One region of the Ralstonia sp. OTU4908 genome, then DNA from elsewhere that is predicted to be linked to it. Evidence: predicted binding sites of a transcription regulator. Region 1 holds the regulator's gene; each other region holds the start of a gene.
What was found. The regulator NrdR, encoded in region 1, represses ribonucleotide reductase genes. The targets are predictions, from matches to a motif close to CACNANATNTNGTG.

Region 1 (5,832 bases):
GCACAGCCCTGGCTCGACGTTCGATACGCGTACGCGCGTGCCGGTCAGGTCTGCCCGCAAGTTCAACGAAAACTGGCGGACGAACGCCTTGGTGGCGCCATACACGTTGCCGCCCGGATACGGATATGTCCCCGCGATCGAGCCAATGTTGATGATGTGACCACGATTGCGCTCCACCATGGCGGGAAGTAGCGCACGCGTCATATGCACGAGCCCGGAGCAGTTGGTGCCGATCATGCGGTCCCAATCGGTCAGGTCGGCACGCTGGGCGGGTTCCAGGCCCAGTGCCAGGCCGGCGTTGTTCACCAGGACATCGACTTCGCGCCAACCCTCGGGCAGGGAGCCCGGCAAGGCCGCAACGGCGTCGGCATCCAGCACGTCCAGCACGAACGGCAGCACGGCGTCGCCCAATTCGGCCTTGAGCGCGTCGAGGCGGTCCTGGCGGCGGCCTGCCGCGATCACACGATGGCCTTCTCGCACGAAACGCCGCGCGATGGCAGCGCCGAACCCGGCCGTTGCGCCGGTCACGAATACGATCATGGAAGTGTCTCCGGACCTGAAAATGCGAAAGGTCAGAGTTTACCTGAAGCCTTGTGCCCTATTGCACCGCAATGTGCGTGTCTGCACGCCCGCTTCTTGCGGCGGCCATGGGGCTGTCGTACACTCGCGAACAACCATTCCACCTTGCGCGACTGGCGAATCCTGAAGCTGCTTTGAGCGGCTTCGACATGTGGGCAGCGACCACGAGGAAGCGCAAGGTTTCTGGCGTCATGCACAACGGCGCCTGCCGCTCGCCTGGGCAGCGAATGGGAAGCACAGGGTGACTCGGACACCTCTGCAATCGGCCAACGCCGAGCGCAGTCGTTCAAGCCGCGCGCATGTTTCCCCACGCCTCGCCCGATCTCTGCCATTTCCGTTTCGTTTCAGACCAGACACTCGCCATGTTCGAACGCAGCCGCTATACGATCGACCAGATCGATCCCGAAATCTTTGCCGCCATCCAGAAGGAAAATCAGCGTCAGGAAGACCACATCGAGTTGATTGCCTCCGAGAACTACACGTCCCCGGCCGTGATGGCCGCGCAGGGCTCGCAACTGACCAACAAGTACGCCGAGGGCTACCCCGGCAAGCGTTACTACGGCGGTTGCGAATACGTGGACGTGGTGGAACAGCTCGCCATCGACCGCGTGAAGCAGCTCTTTGGGGCCGAAGCCGCTAACGTGCAGCCGAACTCGGGCTCGCAGGCCAACCAGGGCGTGTTCTTCGCCGTGCTCAAGCCGGGTGACACGATCATGGGCATGAGCCTGGCTGAAGGCGGCCATCTGACGCACGGCATGGCGCTCAACATGAGCGGCAAGTGGTTCAACGTGGTCAGCTACGGCCTGAACGCTCAGGAAGACATCGATTACGACGCGCTGGAAGCCCTGGCACAAGAGAAGAAGCCGAAGCTGATCATCGCCGGCGCATCGGCATTTGCGCTGCGCATCGATTTCGAGCGCATCGGCAAGATCGCCAAGTCGATTGGTGCGTACTTTATGGTGGACATGGCCCACTACGCCGGCCTGATCGCCGCCGGTGTGTACCCGAACCCGGTGCCGCACGCTGACTTTGTAACGACCACCACGCACAAGAGCCTGCGCGGCCCGCGCGGCGGCGTGATCCTGATGAAGGCCGAACACGAGAAGGCCATCAACTCGGCGATCTTCCCGGGTATCCAGGGCGGCCCGCTGATGCACGTGATTGCTGGCAAGGCGGTGGCGTTCAAGGAAGCACTGTCGCCCGAGTTCAAGGCTTACCAGCAACAGGTGGTGAAGAACGCGGCAGCCATGGCCGAAACGCTGATGGCCCGCGGCCTGCGTATCGTCTCCGGCCGCACCGAAAGCCACGTGATGCTGGTCGACCTGCGCGCCAAGAAGATCACCGGCAAGGAAGCCGAAAAGGTACTGGGTGATGCACACATCACGGTCAACAAGAACGCCATTCCGAATGACCCGGAAAAGCCGTTCGTGACGTCGGGCGTGCGCCTGGGTTCGCCCGCCATGACCACGCGTGGCTTCAAGGAAGCCGAGGCCGTGAAGGTCGCCCACCTGATCGCCGATGTGCTGGACAACCCGCACGACGAGGCCAACATCGCCGCCGTGCGCGCCAAGGTGGCTGAGCTGACCAAGCAGTTCCCGGTCTACGGCTGAGGCATCCGCCGATGGCCGGATCTTCCGGCCACGTAGTACCCTGCCGCGATGCGCCCCGAATTGAATGAGGGGCCATCGCGGCGTTGTTCTTTTAGCGCAGTGCGTTCTTTGAGGTTGCCGAGGAGACCACCGGCATGAAATGCCCCTTTTGCGGCCACGCGGCCACCCAGGTCATTGATACCCGCATGTCGGAAGAAGGCGACACCGTGCGCCGCCGCCGTCGTTGCGAATCCTGCGACCGCCGCTTCACCACCTACGAACGCATCGAGCTGTTCTTCCCCGCCGTCGTCAAAAAGAACGGCAGCCGTGTCGACTACGACCGCAACAAGGTCAAGGATTCCATGCGCCTGGCGCTGCGCAAGCGCCCCGTTTCCGCCGAGGCCATCGACGAGGCCATCGCCCGCATCGAAGAAAAACTCCTCAGCCACGGCGAGAAGGAAATCGGCAGCGATCGCGTGGGCGAGCTGGTGATGCGCGAACTCAAGCGGCTGGACAAGATCGGGTACATCCGGTTTGCGTCGGTGTATCGGAGTTTTGAGGATCTGGCTGAGTTTCGGGACGTGCTGGATGAGGTTGCGGCGACGAATGTGCGGAAATGAAAAAGGGCCCCGACGGGCCCTTTCTTGTTTCCTGTTACCAACACTGCGCTGACGTGGTACCCGCAGCCATGTTTGCGTTGCTTTGTACGCCGAGTTGGTTGATGGTGTATGTCCCACATGCATCGGCCGTCTGCGGACTGACCGGCACAGCGGAAGCGGAATAGCCAGGCGCTGCAGCACCACTCGCGCCGGCCGTGCCCGTTACCGCAACATTCAGCTGATAGTACGACTGCGTGCCAGACTGAATGGCGAACGGAAAGCTCGCCGCCGCATAGCCCAGCGAAGCGGGCGACGCTGCATAGTTATTCTGCAGTGTAAAAAACCGCTCTTGGCGCACTGCCAAATCCAGCAGTGCGGTCTTCGCATCTGCCCGGTGCGATTTGAGGATGTATTGCTGGTACGACGGATAGGCGATGCGGGCCAGGATGGCGATGATCGCTACCGTGATCATCAGCTCCATCAACGAGAAACCGCTTTCGCCACGTGACAGGGTAGAAGTTGTATTTCGACTCATGATCAGCGCAGCTTGGTCCAAGTCATGCGCGAGCCAACACCGGCGGCGCTCGGGTTGATCTGGTTGACCGTACCCGTGCCGTTCACTGTCTGCTGCACCAGATACGGCAGCTTGTTGGCGGTCACGATAGACGGTGTGCCGGTACCACTCAAACCGATACCGCTGACAATGCCGCCGTTGAGTGTCGGGAAGTTATTGTTGTTGTCACCGAAGAACGACGCGGTGCCCGCCCCACCCGATGCGACAGAGATGGCCATGGTGTAGCCAGACGCAGGCGTCGAGGTACAGGACAAAACCTGTTGCGTGCCAGGCACCGTCGTGTTGACAATGAACATGCCATAGGCGAGCGTTGGGTTATAGACCACCTGTTCATAGTTGGTAACCGCACTCGAACCAGAGCCCGTGGTGGTGCTGGGCAGCGCGAGCTTCCAGCCGAACTGGGTATTGGCAGTACTGCTAGTGCCACACGCTGTCGAACCCACCCAACACACCTTGTTGTTGCTCACAGTCCGGTAGGACGGCATCGTGCCCGAACTGACGGACGTGTTGGTAATGCTCTGCGTCTGCAGGGTCGACGCAGTCACCGTCTGCGGGCCGGTCAGGGTTGCATAGACCGCAGCCGCCGGTGCGATCGCGTTCCAAGCGTTCATGTTCCAGTCCCAGACACCATACAGGGACTGTGCAGTGTTGCTGGAATAGGCGGCTGCGCTGGTCTGCGTTACGGGGAACGCCTGACCGGTGCCGAAGCTGACGAGCACACGCGGCGCTCCTGTGCCGCTACCCGGGATGGCTGCAACCGCCACCTTGCTGGTGATCGGTTGACCAGCCGGCGTTGAGAACATTGGCGCGCTGGAAACGCTCCAGGATGCTGGATTCTGCGACGTCAGATCGAAACGCCAGACGTTGCCGAACGCATCGCCTGCGTACACATAGTCGGTAATGTGATCGCCATCAAGATCCGCTGGCGTTACATAGGCGATACCGTTCTTATTGTTGGCTTTCAGAGGATCCTTGCTCGGGCCGTAGCCCGTGTCGAGGTAGTAGAAGGATGTGGTTCCATCGCTTGCCACCAGCATGATGTACAGACCTGCACCACCGCTTGAGCTATTCAGTCCATTTCCGAATAGCACCGCCCAATTGCCATTGTGAAGACGGCGGATCACTGGGGTACCGTAGGTGTTACCAAGATAGCTGGCACAACCGGCGACGTTGGTGCACTTGAGATTGGCGGACGACCATTCGCCGATAACTAGCGAGCTGGCGTTGCCCTCACTGAAGTTGGCGGGATTAGTGATATCGAGGGCATAAAGAGCGCCCGTGCCTACGCTCGTGTTGTCCGCAATCGCGCCGGAGGCGTTGCCACCACCACCCAGCCCACCGACCAGCCACGTATGCCAGGCATTTTTGTAGTAGAGCTCGCCTGTCCCGGGAGTCGCATCCACATACAGATTGTGCGCATACGAAGGGGAGCTGAAATCCAGTTTGCCGTTGGTGTTGTAGATGGTGTTCAGGGCCGCTGCCGGCATGTAGGCAAGAACTTCCTTCCCGTCGTTCGGCGTCGTCGCCGTAGTGAAATTGCCATTGGCATCGTAACCACCTGCACGGAAACCATGCAGCATGCCGTCATTTGCGCCAACGTACACAACGTTCGCCCGCTGTGCATTATTGGTCTTGAAGAGGGCATAGCTACCGGCAGGCTCGGACGGAGTTGCCGAGGAATAAAGAGAATCCACCCAAGGTCCGGTATACGGTGCCGATGGCGCTCCGACCCAGGTCGGGCTGGAGTTCATGATGTCGCCCATCACGCCAGTACGGGTGCGGAAGGCGCCGCCACTGGCGACCTCTTTGCTGCGATCTCCACGCAGATAGAGTTGACGCGGGCTGCTGGTGCTGCTCGCGGAACTACTGTCCAAAACATTCTTCTGCGCTGATGTGAGGTTCGACCACTGGAACGGAATGCCGCTGGTGCCATTCCACGTCAAAATGCTTCGCGCTGAAGGGGCTTGCGCTGTCACAGTGGACGTAGAACTGATGGCCGGGCATGCCCCGCCGGTCAAGGTGCAACTGGCATTCCAGTTGGCATTGGTTGCGATGGAGACAATGCCCGTGGTCGGGTCCATCACCAGGTTCTGCGCGGTCAACTCCCCCCACCAGTTGGTCGGATGATAGTAGGCGAGATACACCTGCGTCCCGGCTTCCACGCGAGCCGACTGCTGCACGTTGGTACCTGCTGAACTGTTGGCTTGCCCCACCGGAGCCGCCTTGAAGCAGGTGATTTCGTGCACGTTGCTGCCACCGCCGGTACCGGCTGAGAAACCAAAGCGGAATGACGCAGGCAGCGGCCCGTTCGACGCGGTGATACTTTGGTTTGTGATCACAGGCTGCGCTGTGCCGCCATTCACGCTATATGAGAGGCTCAGCAGACCGTCTTGTGTGATACTAAGTGCGTAGGTGATGGGGGTCGCGTTCCCCCGAACCGCCTTGCTGCCACCTGCCGAATTCTTTCCAGCAGCTTCCTGGCTATAGAGCT
Region 2 (5,832 bases), on a different contig from region 1:
TCCTGCATCAGGATCACCACGTGTTCAACGTCGCGCATCGTGCCGGTGGCGTTGTTGGCGGGAATCGCCAGCGCACGGCGGATCGATGGCGGGAACGCGGCGAGCGCAGCAGCGGAAATCGCGCCCGTGCTGGCCATCTTGAGGAAGTTGCGGCGGCTGCCGTTGTTGGCGTGGTTCGTGTCGGAAGTCATGTCGGTCTCAAGCGCAAGTCGAAGGGAAGCCGCGCGTTACGGAGCGCAGTGCAGGGTCGGCTTGTTGGCCGGCGGCTGGCCGGGTTGATCGGGCTGGGCGGTGCCAGGGCCGGTACCGGTGCCGGGCGTGCCGTCGTTCGAATCGCCGCCGCAGGCCGACAGCGACAAGGTGACGGCGCACAGCAGCACGGCGGCCAGCCGGTGCGGCCGTGCGAGAGGGTGGATGCAAGGCTTCATGAGCGGTCTCGTTCGGGTTGGGGGAGGGGGTCAGGGGTTCAGCGACGACAGCGGCTGGTGCGAGCCGTTGATCGTCTTGAGTTCATCCAGCGTCAGCCGGCGCGTCCACATGGCGAGGTCGTCGTAGGCCATCACGCCCTTGAGCGAGCCCGGGTTGTTGGGCACGTAGTTGTGCGTGGCGTCGTCGTTCAGGCCCCAGACCTTGGTGGCCAGGCCGCCCAGCTTGGTGACGTCGGTATTGGCGATGGCCTTGTCTTCCACCTTCTGCACGCCCAGTACCGGATCGAGGATGTAGGCGCTGAAGCGCTTGGCCTGCGTGTCGACCGAGAGGGCGAGATACGCCCACTGGTTGGCGCTGAACTTCATGCCCTGGATGTCGTCGCGCTTGCCGCCGCTGCCGAGGTTGAAGCGCACTTCGCAGCCGCCCCACAATCCGATGGCGATGCCCGCATTGGCGCCGGAGTAGTAGTCCTTATTGGCGAGGATGGGCTCGCCGGTGCCGTTGCCCTGTGTGCAATCCGACCTGAACCAGAAACCGATGGTGAATTGCGGGCTCAGTGCGATGTCTGCGCCGTTCTGCGTGAGCTTGTAGGCGTCGATGCGCGAATCGACCGACAGGGCCGTGCCGCCAAACGGGTCGGCCGCAGCAGAGCCGCCGTCGGTGCCGGCCACCCACGGGCCGATCGTCGAATTCGCTTTACGGTCGGTCGGGGGCAGTGGATCGAAGCTGTAATACGCCGCCAGGCCGGTGGTGAGCGAGGTGGCCAGCGGCGTCGGCACAACGTAGGCGATCTGCGCAAGCATCGACACCGGCACGTTGTTGCGCACCAGCGTGTAGTTGATGCGGTAAATGCCGCTGGCGGCAGCGATGTTGCTGTCGGTGTACTGCGTGGCCGTGGCGGGCAGCGTGGCGACCGGCTTGCCGTCGCGCAGCACGGTGATCGGGCCGCTGGCTGGGGTCGGGTTCTGCCAGTTCAGCACCAGCGAGGCGTTGTACGCGCCGACCGTGCTCTGGATGTTGCGCACGCCGACGGCACTGGCCGTGAGCGCTGCACCGTCGAGCTGATGCGCCGTAGCCGGTACGGCGGCGTTCAGTTGCGCCAGGACGGTCGGCACGATGTCGGCCTCGCTCGGCAGCGCGGCCAGCGTGGCTTCCGACGTGGGCGCCGCCATGCCGGTCTTGCCGAGCACGCCGTTGACCGGCTTGTTCAGGGCGATGAAGGCGGTGCGGTTTTCCAGCGTCGGCGCCGACGTGGTGGCGCCTGTGCCGTCCAGCCCGTGGCTGGTGGTGACGACGACAAGCCAGTCTTCGTTCGGGTTGGCGGTGCGGCGCCGGGCGATGGCGGCCTGCAGCGTGCCGAGCGCCTGGTCGACGTTGGCCAGCGCAGCGGTGTACGCATCGCTTTGCAGGCCCGAGGCCAGCGCGGCGGCGGCCGGCGCGGTGTATTGCGCGAAGACGACGTCGTAGCCGGACTGCACGAGCTTCACGCTGTTCTGCGTCACGCAGGTGTCCACCTGGGCGCAGTCGACCAGCGTGTCGAGATTGCCGGCTTGCTGATCCGCCTTGAGCAGCGCCGGCAGCGCGGCCGAGCTGACGGCGGCGCCCAGCCGTTGCGTGGTGCCGGCAGCCTTGGCGGCGCTGCGCGCGTAGCTGAACACGCTTGGGGCGGCCAGGGTGGTGACGGTGTCGTCGGTCACGCCGTGGCGGTTTTGCCAGGCGCCGGTCAGCACGGTGGCCCAGCTGGGTGTGTCCAGCGGTGGCTGGGCGGTGGTGGTGCCGAGCGTGCCGCCGGTCGATGCCGGCATCACCGCCAGCGCGCCCAGGTTCGGCAGGCTGTGCTGCAAGAGCGCACTCTGTACCTGCGCATAGGTGGCGCCGTCCACGCCGACCATCAGCACCTTCTTGCTGGCGCTGGCGGAGGGCGCGTCCGTGCTGCCCTGGTTGGCGACGGGGCCGCTGTCGCCCCCGCCGCATGCGGTCAATGTGGTCGCCAGCGTCGCTGCCACGGTCGTGCTCAGCGCGGCCCTCAGCAGGCGCCGGGCGGGGTGATTCCAAGCCATGTCGATTTCCTCGGTCGTTGTGCGCGGCGCTCGGTGTGTCGCCGCCGTGATTGCGCTCCCTGCAATGCGACCGAAGCGTAGGGTTGGGGCCTGTCGCTCAGGTGACAGCCGCGGCAAGAATGCTGATGCCGTTATTCGGATTTCTTGAGCGAGGGGAAGGTCGAAGTCGGCACGGCCCGCAGTACGCCTGCACCAGTGCAGTGCGCCGCACACATACCCCTACCGCAGATGAGGTGACGTCTATTGAACTTGCGGCGTCGATAGAAAGAATTATTCTGAAGAGACGGTCATTGCGACGCCGCACGTCAGTGCCGCCGACCCGTTGTGCTGCCTGGGGTGGCGGGTTTGCGGCACTGCATTTGGGTTGAGAAAACCCCCCTTCGCCGCCATCTGTCAAGACTGGTCTTGTTTGATCGATCCACTATACTTAGGGCCAATCCCGGGGTAACACACTACATATAGTGGTGGCCTCCCGGGATTCTTATTTCGGCGCCACGCGGGGGGCGGGCGTACGGCAGGTCAAGCCGACGCTTGGGAGCTGAGAAAAGGCAAGGGTCTTTTCCGTCTCATTTCTCCGCATGGCGCAAGGGTGCGCCAAGGGTCTTCCACCCAGCGGCGAGCCAATAAAACGAACGGTTCAACAGGAGTCCACATGCAGACGGCCCAATCCGAAATCCACTCCGGCACCGCCAATCCTTCGCAATTTGCGCAAAGCGCTGGCGGCACGGCCGTGGCCCCCGGCACCGCTTCCGGCGTCAATCTTGCCGACTACAAGATCATTCGCCGCAACGGCGCCGTGGTGAGCTTCGAGCCTTCGAAGATCGCCGTGGCCATGACCAAGGCTTTCCTCGCCGTGAATGGCGGGCAGGGTGCTGCTTCCGCGCGTGTGCGCGAGCTGGTCGACCAACAAACGCAGAACGTCGTGCGCGCACTGCTGCGCAGCCGCCCGAACGGCGGCACGTTCCATATCGAAGACGTGCAGGATCAGGTGGAACTGGCCCTGATGCGCTCGGGCGAGCACGACGTGGCCCGCGCCTACGTGCTGTACCGCGAGCGCCGCGCCCAGGAGCGCGCGCAAGCCGGTGAAACCCAGCAGCAACCGGCCTTCATCGGCCTGAACGTGACCGACGGCGGCATCAGCCGCCCGCTGGACATGGTGGCGCTGCGCAACGTGATCGTCTCGGCCTGCGAAGGCCTGGGCGACGCGGTGGACCCGGAGCCGATCCTCAAGGAAACGGTCAAGAACCTGTATGAAGGCGTGCCGATGACGCAGGTGTACGACTCGGCCATCCTGGCCTCGCGTACCCTGATCGAAAAGGACCCGGCGTACAGCCAGGTCACGGCGCGCATCCTGCTGCACACGATCCGCCGCGAAATCCTCGGCGAAGAAGTCACGCAAGCCGAAATGAGCACGCGCTACGTCGACTACTTCCCGCAGTTCATCAAGCGCGGCATCAACGCCGAGCTGCTGGACGACAAGCTGGCCCAGTTCGACCTGGCCCGCCTGGGCGCGGCGCTGGACGCCTCGCGCGACTTCCAGTTCAACTACCTCGGCCTGCAGACGCTGTACGACCGCTACTTCCTGCACATCAACGAAACCCGCATCGAGATGCCGCAGGCATTCTTCATGCGTGTGGCGATGGGCCTGGCGCTGAACGAAATCGACCGCGAAGCCCGCGCCATCGAGTTCTACCAGCTGCTGTCGTCGTTCGACTTCATGTCGAGCACGCCGACGCTGTTCAACTCGGGCACGCGCCGCTCGCAACTGTCGTCGTGCTACCTGACCACCGTGTCGGACGATCTGGACGGCATTTACGAAGCGCTGAAGGAAAACGCGTTGCTGTCGAAGTTTGCCGGCGGCCTGGGCAACGACTGGACCAACGTGCGCGCACTTGGCTCGCACATCAAGGGTACGAACGGCAAGAGCCAAGGCGTGGTGCCGTTCCTGAAGGTGGTCAACGACACGGCCGTGGCCGTGAACCAGGGCGGCAAGCGCAAGGGCGCCGTCTGCGCGTACCTGGAAACGTGGCACCTGGACATCGAAGAATTCCTGGAGCTGCGCAAGAACACGGGCGACGACCGCCGTCGCACGCACGACATGAACACGGCCAACTGGATTCCGGACCTGTTCATGAAGCGCGTGATGGAAGGTGGCGAGTGGACGCTGTTCTCGCCGTCCACCTGCCCGGACCTGCACGACAAGGTCGGCAAGGCATTCGAACAGGCCTACCTGGCCTACGAAGACAAGGTCGCGCGCGGCGAGATCAAGCTCTTCAAGAAGATGCCGGCGCTGCAACTGTGGCGCAAGATGCTGGGCATGCTGTTCGAAACCGGCCACCCGTGGATCACGTTCAAGGATCCGTGCAACATCCGCAGCCCGCAGCAGCACGTGGGCGTGGTGCACAGCTCCAACCTGTGCACGGAAATCACGCTGAACACCAACGACAGCGAAATCGCCGTGTGCAACCTGGGTTCGGTCAACCTGGTTGCCCACCTGGTCAAGCAGGCCGACGGCAGCGTGGTGCTCGATCACGAGAAACTGAAGAAGACCGTGCGCACGGCCATGCGCATGCTCGACAACGTCATCGACATCAACTACTACGCCGTCAAGAAGGCGCGTGATTCGAACCTGCGCCACCGTCCGGTCGGCATGGGCATCATGGGCTTCCAGGACGCGCTGCACGTACTGCGCGTGCCGTACGCCAGCGAGGCAGCGGTGCAGTTTGCCGACACCTCGATGGAAGCCGTGTGCTACTACGCCTACTGGGCGTCGACCGAGCTTGCTGAAGAGCGCGGCCGCTACAGCAGCTACAAGGGCTCGCTGTGGGATCGCGGCATCCTGCCGCAAGACTCGCTCAAGCTGCTGGCCGAAGAGCGCGGCGGCTACCTGGAAGCCGACATGTCGTCGACGATGGACTGGGACAGCCTGCGCGGCCGCATCAAGCAGTACGGCATGCGCAACTCGAACTGCGTGGCGATCGCCCCGACGGCAACGATCTCCAACATCATCGGCGTGTCGGCCTGTATCGAGCCGACGTACCAGAACCTGTACGTCAAGTCGAACCTGTCGGGCGAATTTACGGTGGTCAACGACTACCTGGTGCGCGACCTGAAGGCACGCGGCCTGTGGGACGAAGTGATGGTCGCCGACCTGAAGTACTTCGACGGCTCGCTGGCCCGCATCGACCGCATCCCGCAAGACCTGCGCGACCTGTACGCCACGGCCTTCGAAGTGGAACCGCAATGGCTGGTGGAAGCGGCATCGCGTCGCCAGAAGTGGATCGATCAGGCCCAGTCGCTGAACATCTACATGGCCGGCGCATCGGGCAAGAAGCTGGACGAC
Region 3 (5,832 bases), on a different contig from region 1:
GGGGCACTTCGGTAGGCTTGTAGTGCGTAGTGTTTCACGCCGCGCCGGCTGAGGTTTTGCGCCAGCGCAAGAAGTTGCGGTTCCGGCAACCAGTCGGGGTGCCATGTGGTGCGGCATTCGAATGCGCCGCCGTTCTGCAGCAGAAGATCCAGGCACGCATCGACCGGCGCTGCGCTGCCGCGGCGGCCCGTGAGCGCATCGTAGTGCGGTGCGCTGGTCTTGATGTCGAGCCCCACCCAGTCCAGCTGCGGCAGTACGTCGGTCAGGCGCGCCGGATAGATGCCGCCGGTGTGCAGGCCAATCTTGTAGCCGAGCGCCCGCACGTCGCGTATCAGTTGCGGCAGGTGCGGCTCGCTCAGCGGTTCACCGCCCGAGAAGACCACCGCATCGAGCAGGCCCGTGCGACGCTGCAGAAAGGCGAAGACGTCGTTCCAATCCAGCGTGCGTGTCCGGGTCTGCAAGTGCGGGTTGTGGCAGTAATGACAGCGCCACGGGCAGCCGGCCACGAACACCACCGCCGCAAGCTGCCCGGGCCAGTCGACGCTGGAAAAAGGTGCCAGGCCGCCGATGGCCGGCGGCGGGCAGTGTGGCGGCTCAGCGGGCGCGGTCTTCAACGAAGAAGCGGCGTTCACGGAATTCCCCTTGCTTGCCGATATTGAATGAGCTGACGGGCCGGTGATAGCCCATCACGCGGGTCCAGACTTCGCAGCGCGTGCGCTGGCTGTCGTCGAGTGCAACGGTGCGGTTGGTGGTTTGTGCAACGGTGGTCATACGGAGGCTCCTTCGTGATGGAGGTGGGTGGAAGAACCTGGGGTGCCTGCCGCTGTGCAGCCGCACTTGCCGTGGGGCTGCTGGGCCAGCAGATCTGCATCGCATTTCGGACAGAACGTGTGATGGCCGGACAGATAGCCGTGTTTCGGGCAGATCGAAAACGTCGGGGTGATGGTGATGTACGGCAGGCGGAAGTTGGCCAGCGCGCGGCGCACGAGTTCCTTGCATGCCTGCGGCGATGAGATCGCTTCGTTCATGTACAGGTGCAGGACCGTGCCGCCCGTGTACTTGCTCTGCAGTGCTTCCTGGCGCGCCAGCGCTTCAAACGGGTCGTCGGTGTAGCCGACGGGCAACTGGCTTGAGTTGGTGTAATACGGCTGCGCGGTCGTACCGGCCTGCAGGATGCCAGGCCAGCGCTTGCGGTCTTCGCGGGCGAAGCGGTAGGTGGTGCCCTCTGCGGGTGTGGCTTCGAGGTTGTACAGGTGCCCGGTCGCCTCCTGGAATTCCGTCATGCGCTGACGTACGTGGTCGAGCAGGCGCACCGCCATGGCATGGCCGAATGGCGTGGTGATGTCGTCGGCATCGTGTGTGAAGTTGCGCACCATTTCGTTGATGCCGTTCACGCCCAGCGTACTGAAGTGGTTGCGCAGCGTGCCCAGGTAGCGGCGCGTGTATGGATACAGCCCCTGATCGATCAGCCGCTGCACGAACTTGCGCTTGACCTCCAGCACATCGCGGCCGAGGGCGAGCAGCGTGTCCAGCCGCGCCAGCAGCGCTGCCTCATCTTCCGCGTAGAGATACCCCAGTCGTGCGCAGTTGACGGTCACGACGCCGATGGACCCGGTCTGCTCAGCCGAGCCAAACAACCCGTTGCCGCGCTTGAGCAGTTCGCGCAGGTCAAGCTGCAGGCGGCAGCACATCGAGCGCACCATGTGCGGCTCCAGGTCGGAGTTGAGGAAGTTCTGAAAGTAGGGCAGCCCGTAGCGCGCCGTCATCTCGAACAGCAACGTGGTGTTTGGGTGCTCCCAATCGAAGTCCGACGTGATGTTGTAGGTCGGTATCGGGAACGTGAACGCGCGGTCTTTCGCATCGCCGGCCATCATGACCTCGATGTACGCGCGGTTGATCATGTCCATCTCGGGCTGGAGATCGCCGTAGGTGAAGGGCATCTCTTCGCCGCCGATGTAAGGAACCTGTTCGCGCAGGTCGGCCGGACAAGTCCAGTCGAACGTGAGGTTGGTGAACGGCGTTTGCGTGCCCCAGCGGCTGGGTACGTTCAGGTTGTAGATCAGTTCCTGCATGGACTGCTTGACCGCGGCATACGACATCGCGTCGCGGCGGATGAACGGCGCCATGTAGGTATCGAACGAACTGAACGCCTGCGCGCCGGCCCACTCGTTCTGCAGCGTGCCCAGAAAGTTGACGATCTGCCCGATGGCTGCGGACATATGCCGCGGCGGCGTTGCCTCCACCTTGCCCGGCACGCCGTTGAATCCCTCCGTCAGCAACTGCCGCAACGACCAGCCTGCGCAGTAGCCCGAGAGCATGTCGAGATCGTGGATGTGGAGGTCGCCCTCGCGGTGCGCCGTGCCCGCTTCGGGGCTGTAGACGTGCGAAAGCCAGTAGTTGGCCGTGACCTTGCCCGCCACGTTCAGGATCAGGCCGCCCAGGCTGTAGCCCTGATTGGCGTTGGCGTTGACGCGCCAGTCGCGCTGCTCGAGGTACTCCTCCATCGTGCTTTCGACATCGACCAGCGTGTGCTTGAGCGAACGCAGCCGGGCGTGCTGTTCGCGGTAGACGATGTAGGCGCGCGCGGTGCGCCAATAGCCGGCGTCCACCAGCACCTCTTCCACGCAGTTCTGGATGATTTCGATACCTGGGCAGGGGAGCGGCGCAAGATGTGCAACCACGCCTGAGGTCAGGTGCTGCGCCTCGATGGTGTCGAATTCGCCGGTGGCCTGGCCGGCTGCGGCGATGGCCTGTCGAATCTTCTGCGCATCGAACGGCGCCAATGAACCGTCGCGCTTGGTGACTTGCCCAGTGACCTGTGTGCCCGTCATGAGGTACTCCATATAGTGGTATGGAGTCAGACTAGCACTACATATTGTGGTCTGTGAGCCTTAAAGACCTGGATCTTTGAATCGCTTGACCCCGGTCAACCCGGGCCGGGGCCGATGCGCAAGCCGGGTGTCCCGGTCAGTCAACGATGAGTAGTCGAGCGCCCTTTTTGGTGGTCGACTGATGGGCTTCGGCATCGTCGCCCACCTGATAGCTCATACCGGGCGTGAGCGTGAACGTGCGGCCGTCTTCCAGTGTGGTTTCCAGTTCGCCGTCAAGGCAGAACAGGATGTGGCCCTTCTTGCACCAATGGTCGGCCAGGTAGCCAGGCGTGTACTCCACCATGCGCACGCGGATGCGGTCCGACTCGTCGCCAAAGTAGCGCGTGCGCCAGATCGCCATGCCGGTTTCGCCGGCATGTTCGGTAGGTTCAACGGTAGACCAGTCGGTTGTGCCGAAGGCGAAGGGCGCCATTTTCATTGCAGGGCTCCGGTGGTGACATAAGCCCATGATGGTATCAGCGGCATACGTGGTACAGGCGTCGCTTTTCATGTGCTCGAAACAGCGCTTGTTGGTATGCCCCGACGGCATTGCGTGTCGCTCAATAATCCGCTTCGCACTGGCCAATTCCAGTGCTCATGCGGCATTGCAGCAGGGTGTCAACGGCGCCATATCAATGTATGCAGAAATTGCATGATGCTATGCAACATCGACATAACGATCGCCATGCGCTTCTCTAATATCGTCGCTTTTTACAAAGCATGACGAACTTGGGCCGGCCCTTGGCCCCATGAGATCTGCGTCTGCCGCGCGCCGCCTTCCGGCCACGGTATTCCTTGGAGAAAGTCTTGAACACCAAACGTCTGACCTCCCACATTGGGCTGGCAATGCTGCTGGGCATTGCCGTCGGCTGGGGTTGCCACGAATACGCCAAGGACGCTGCGGCGGCCAAGGACATCGCTTCGTACTTCAGCATCATCACCGACATCTTCCTGCGCATGATCAAGATGATCATCGCGCCGCTGGTGTTCTCGACCCTGGTGACGGGCCTGGCGAGCATGAGCGGCGGGCGTTCGGTGGGCCGCGTGGGCCTGCGCGCGATGATCTGGTTTGTGTGCGCGTCGGCCACGTCGCTGGCGCTGGGCATGCTGCTGGTCAACTTCTTCCAGCCGGGTGTGCACATGAACCTGGCGCTGCCGGATGTGTCGGCCACGTCGGGCCTGAAGACGGGTGACTTCACCCTCAAGGCCTTCATCACGCACGTGTTTCCGCGCAGCATCGTGGAGGCCATGGCCACCAACGAAATCCTGCAGATCTTGGTGTTCTCGCTGTTCTTCGGCGCCGCGCTGTCGACGATGAAGAATCCGATGGACAGTGTGATCGGCCGTGGCCTGGAAGAACTGACCAAGCTGATGTTCCGCATTACCGACTACGTGATGCGCTTTGCACCGCTGGGCGTATTTGCCGCCATGGCCGCTGCGATCACGGTGGAAGGCGTGGGCGTGCTGTGGACCTACGGCAAGCTGATCGGCGAGTTCTACCTGGGCCTGGCACTGCTGTGGGCGATCCTGTTCCTGGTGGGCTATGTGCTGCTGGGCCGCTCGCTGGGCCGTCTGCTGGGGCTGATTCGCGAGCCGACGCTGCTGGCGTTCGCCACCGCAAGCAGCGAATCCGCTTACCCGAAGACGATCGAGGCGCTGGACCGGTTTGGCGTGCCCAAGCGCATCTCCAGCTTCGTCCTGCCGCTGGGCTACTCGTTCAACCTGGATGGCTCGATGATGTACCAGGCGTTTGCGGTGCTGTTCATCGCGCAGGCCTACAACATCGAGATGAGCTTCACGCAACAGGTCACGCTGCTGCTGGTGCTGATGCTCACGAGCAAGGGGATGGCCGGCGTGGCGCGTGCATCGCTGGTGGTGGTGGCGGCCACGCTGCCGATGTTCCATCTGCCCGAAGCTGGTCTGCTGCTGATCATCGGGATCGACCAGTTCTTCGACATGGGCCGCACGGCAACCAACGTGATCGGCAACAGCCTGGCCACGGCCGTGGTGGCAAAGTACGAGCCGGCAGAAGACGAAGCGGCGGCGGACGTTGCCGAACCGGCAGTGCAACCGACGGTCGGCTGACATTCAGCCAAGATGACAATGCGCCGCCTTTCAGGGCGGCGTTGTCCTTTTCGGGCGGCGTTATTCGGGCTGGGAAGCGAGCGACACCGCGACGGGGCTCAGGGGCGCGTCGCCAATGTCGACCCGCTGGGCCATTGGCGCCTCTCCGAGCAACGCAGCCACCATGGCTTGCAGCGGAAGCACATCGCCGGTGCTCATGAAGCATGGCGTTGCGGCTTGGCCCGATGCCTGCAATCCCGCTGCCGCGAGCGTGCGGCCCAGATGGCGCGCGACGGCGTGTCCGGTGTCGATCAATGTCAACCGGTCGCCCGCAATCTCATGGATGGCATCTTCCAGGAAGGGGTAGTGCGTGCAGCCGAGCACCAACGTGTCGGCATTCGCATCGAGCATCGGTTGCAGATAGGCGCGCAGCAGTTCCAGCACCGCAGGCGAGTGGGTATCGCCGCGTTCGATCAGGGGGACGAGGCCGTAGCCGGGCTGGCTCAGCACCTTGCAATTGCCAGAGGCACCCGCCAGCAGGCGCGCAAATTTCTCGCTGCGCAGCGTGCTTTCGGTCGCGAGCACGCCGACCACACGGCTTTTCGACGTGGCAACCGCTGGCTTTAAGCCGGGCTCGACGCCAATCACCGGCACCGCGAGCTTTGCGCGCAGCACGTGCACGGCCTGCGCCGTGGCGGTGTTGCAGGCGATCACCAACGCCTTGCAGCCTTGTTCGATCAGCCATTCGCACACACGGAGCGTGCGATCGGCAATGTACTCGGGAGATTTTTCCCCGTACGGGGCATGGCGGGAATCCGCCAGGTAGAGAAGCGATTCGGCCGGCAGTTCGGCGCGAATCGCGCGCAGGACGGAGAGCCCTCCGAGGCCGGAATCAAAG

Region 2: AAHM38_RS21140 (ribonucleoside-diphosphate reductase subunit alpha) is a predicted target of NrdR. The motif match lies at 2,940-2,953, and genes of this name have one in related genera.
Region 3: AAHM38_RS08940 (ribonucleoside triphosphate reductase) is a predicted target of NrdR. The motif match lies at 2,867-2,880, and genes of this name have one in related genera.

Annotation. Positions count from the first base shown of each region.
Region 1 is NZ_JASATD010000025.1:33,283-39,114, reverse strand. It holds gene ydfG (bifunctional NADP-dependent 3-hydroxy acid dehydrogenase/3-hydroxypropionate dehydrogenase YdfG) at 1-540, opposite strand, end outside; ZMP/ZTP riboswitch at 679-808, shown strand; gene glyA (serine hydroxymethyltransferase) at 942-2,189, shown strand; gene nrdR (transcriptional regulator NrdR) at 2,324-2,788, shown strand; gene AAHM38_RS18715 (type IV pilin protein) at 2,823-3,323, opposite strand; gene AAHM38_RS18710 (pilus assembly protein) at 3,305-5,832, opposite strand, start outside.
Region 2 is NZ_JASATD010000036.1:6,044-11,875, reverse strand. It holds gene AAHM38_RS21155 (phosphocholine-specific phospholipase C) at 1-191, opposite strand, end outside; gene AAHM38_RS21150 (hypothetical protein) at 228-428, opposite strand; gene AAHM38_RS21145 (alkaline phosphatase family protein) at 459-2,489, opposite strand; gene AAHM38_RS21140 (ribonucleoside-diphosphate reductase subunit alpha) at 3,142-5,832, shown strand, end outside.
Region 3 is NZ_JASATD010000007.1:153,745-159,576, reverse strand. It holds gene AAHM38_RS08950 (anaerobic ribonucleoside-triphosphate reductase activating protein) at 1-632, opposite strand, end outside; gene nrdD (anaerobic ribonucleoside-triphosphate reductase) at 595-771, opposite strand; gene AAHM38_RS08940 (ribonucleoside triphosphate reductase) at 768-2,831, opposite strand; gene AAHM38_RS08935 (DHCW motif cupin fold protein) at 2,968-3,309, opposite strand; gene AAHM38_RS08930 (dicarboxylate/amino acid:cation symporter) at 3,678-4,955, shown strand; gene murI (glutamate racemase) at 5,016-5,832, opposite strand, start outside.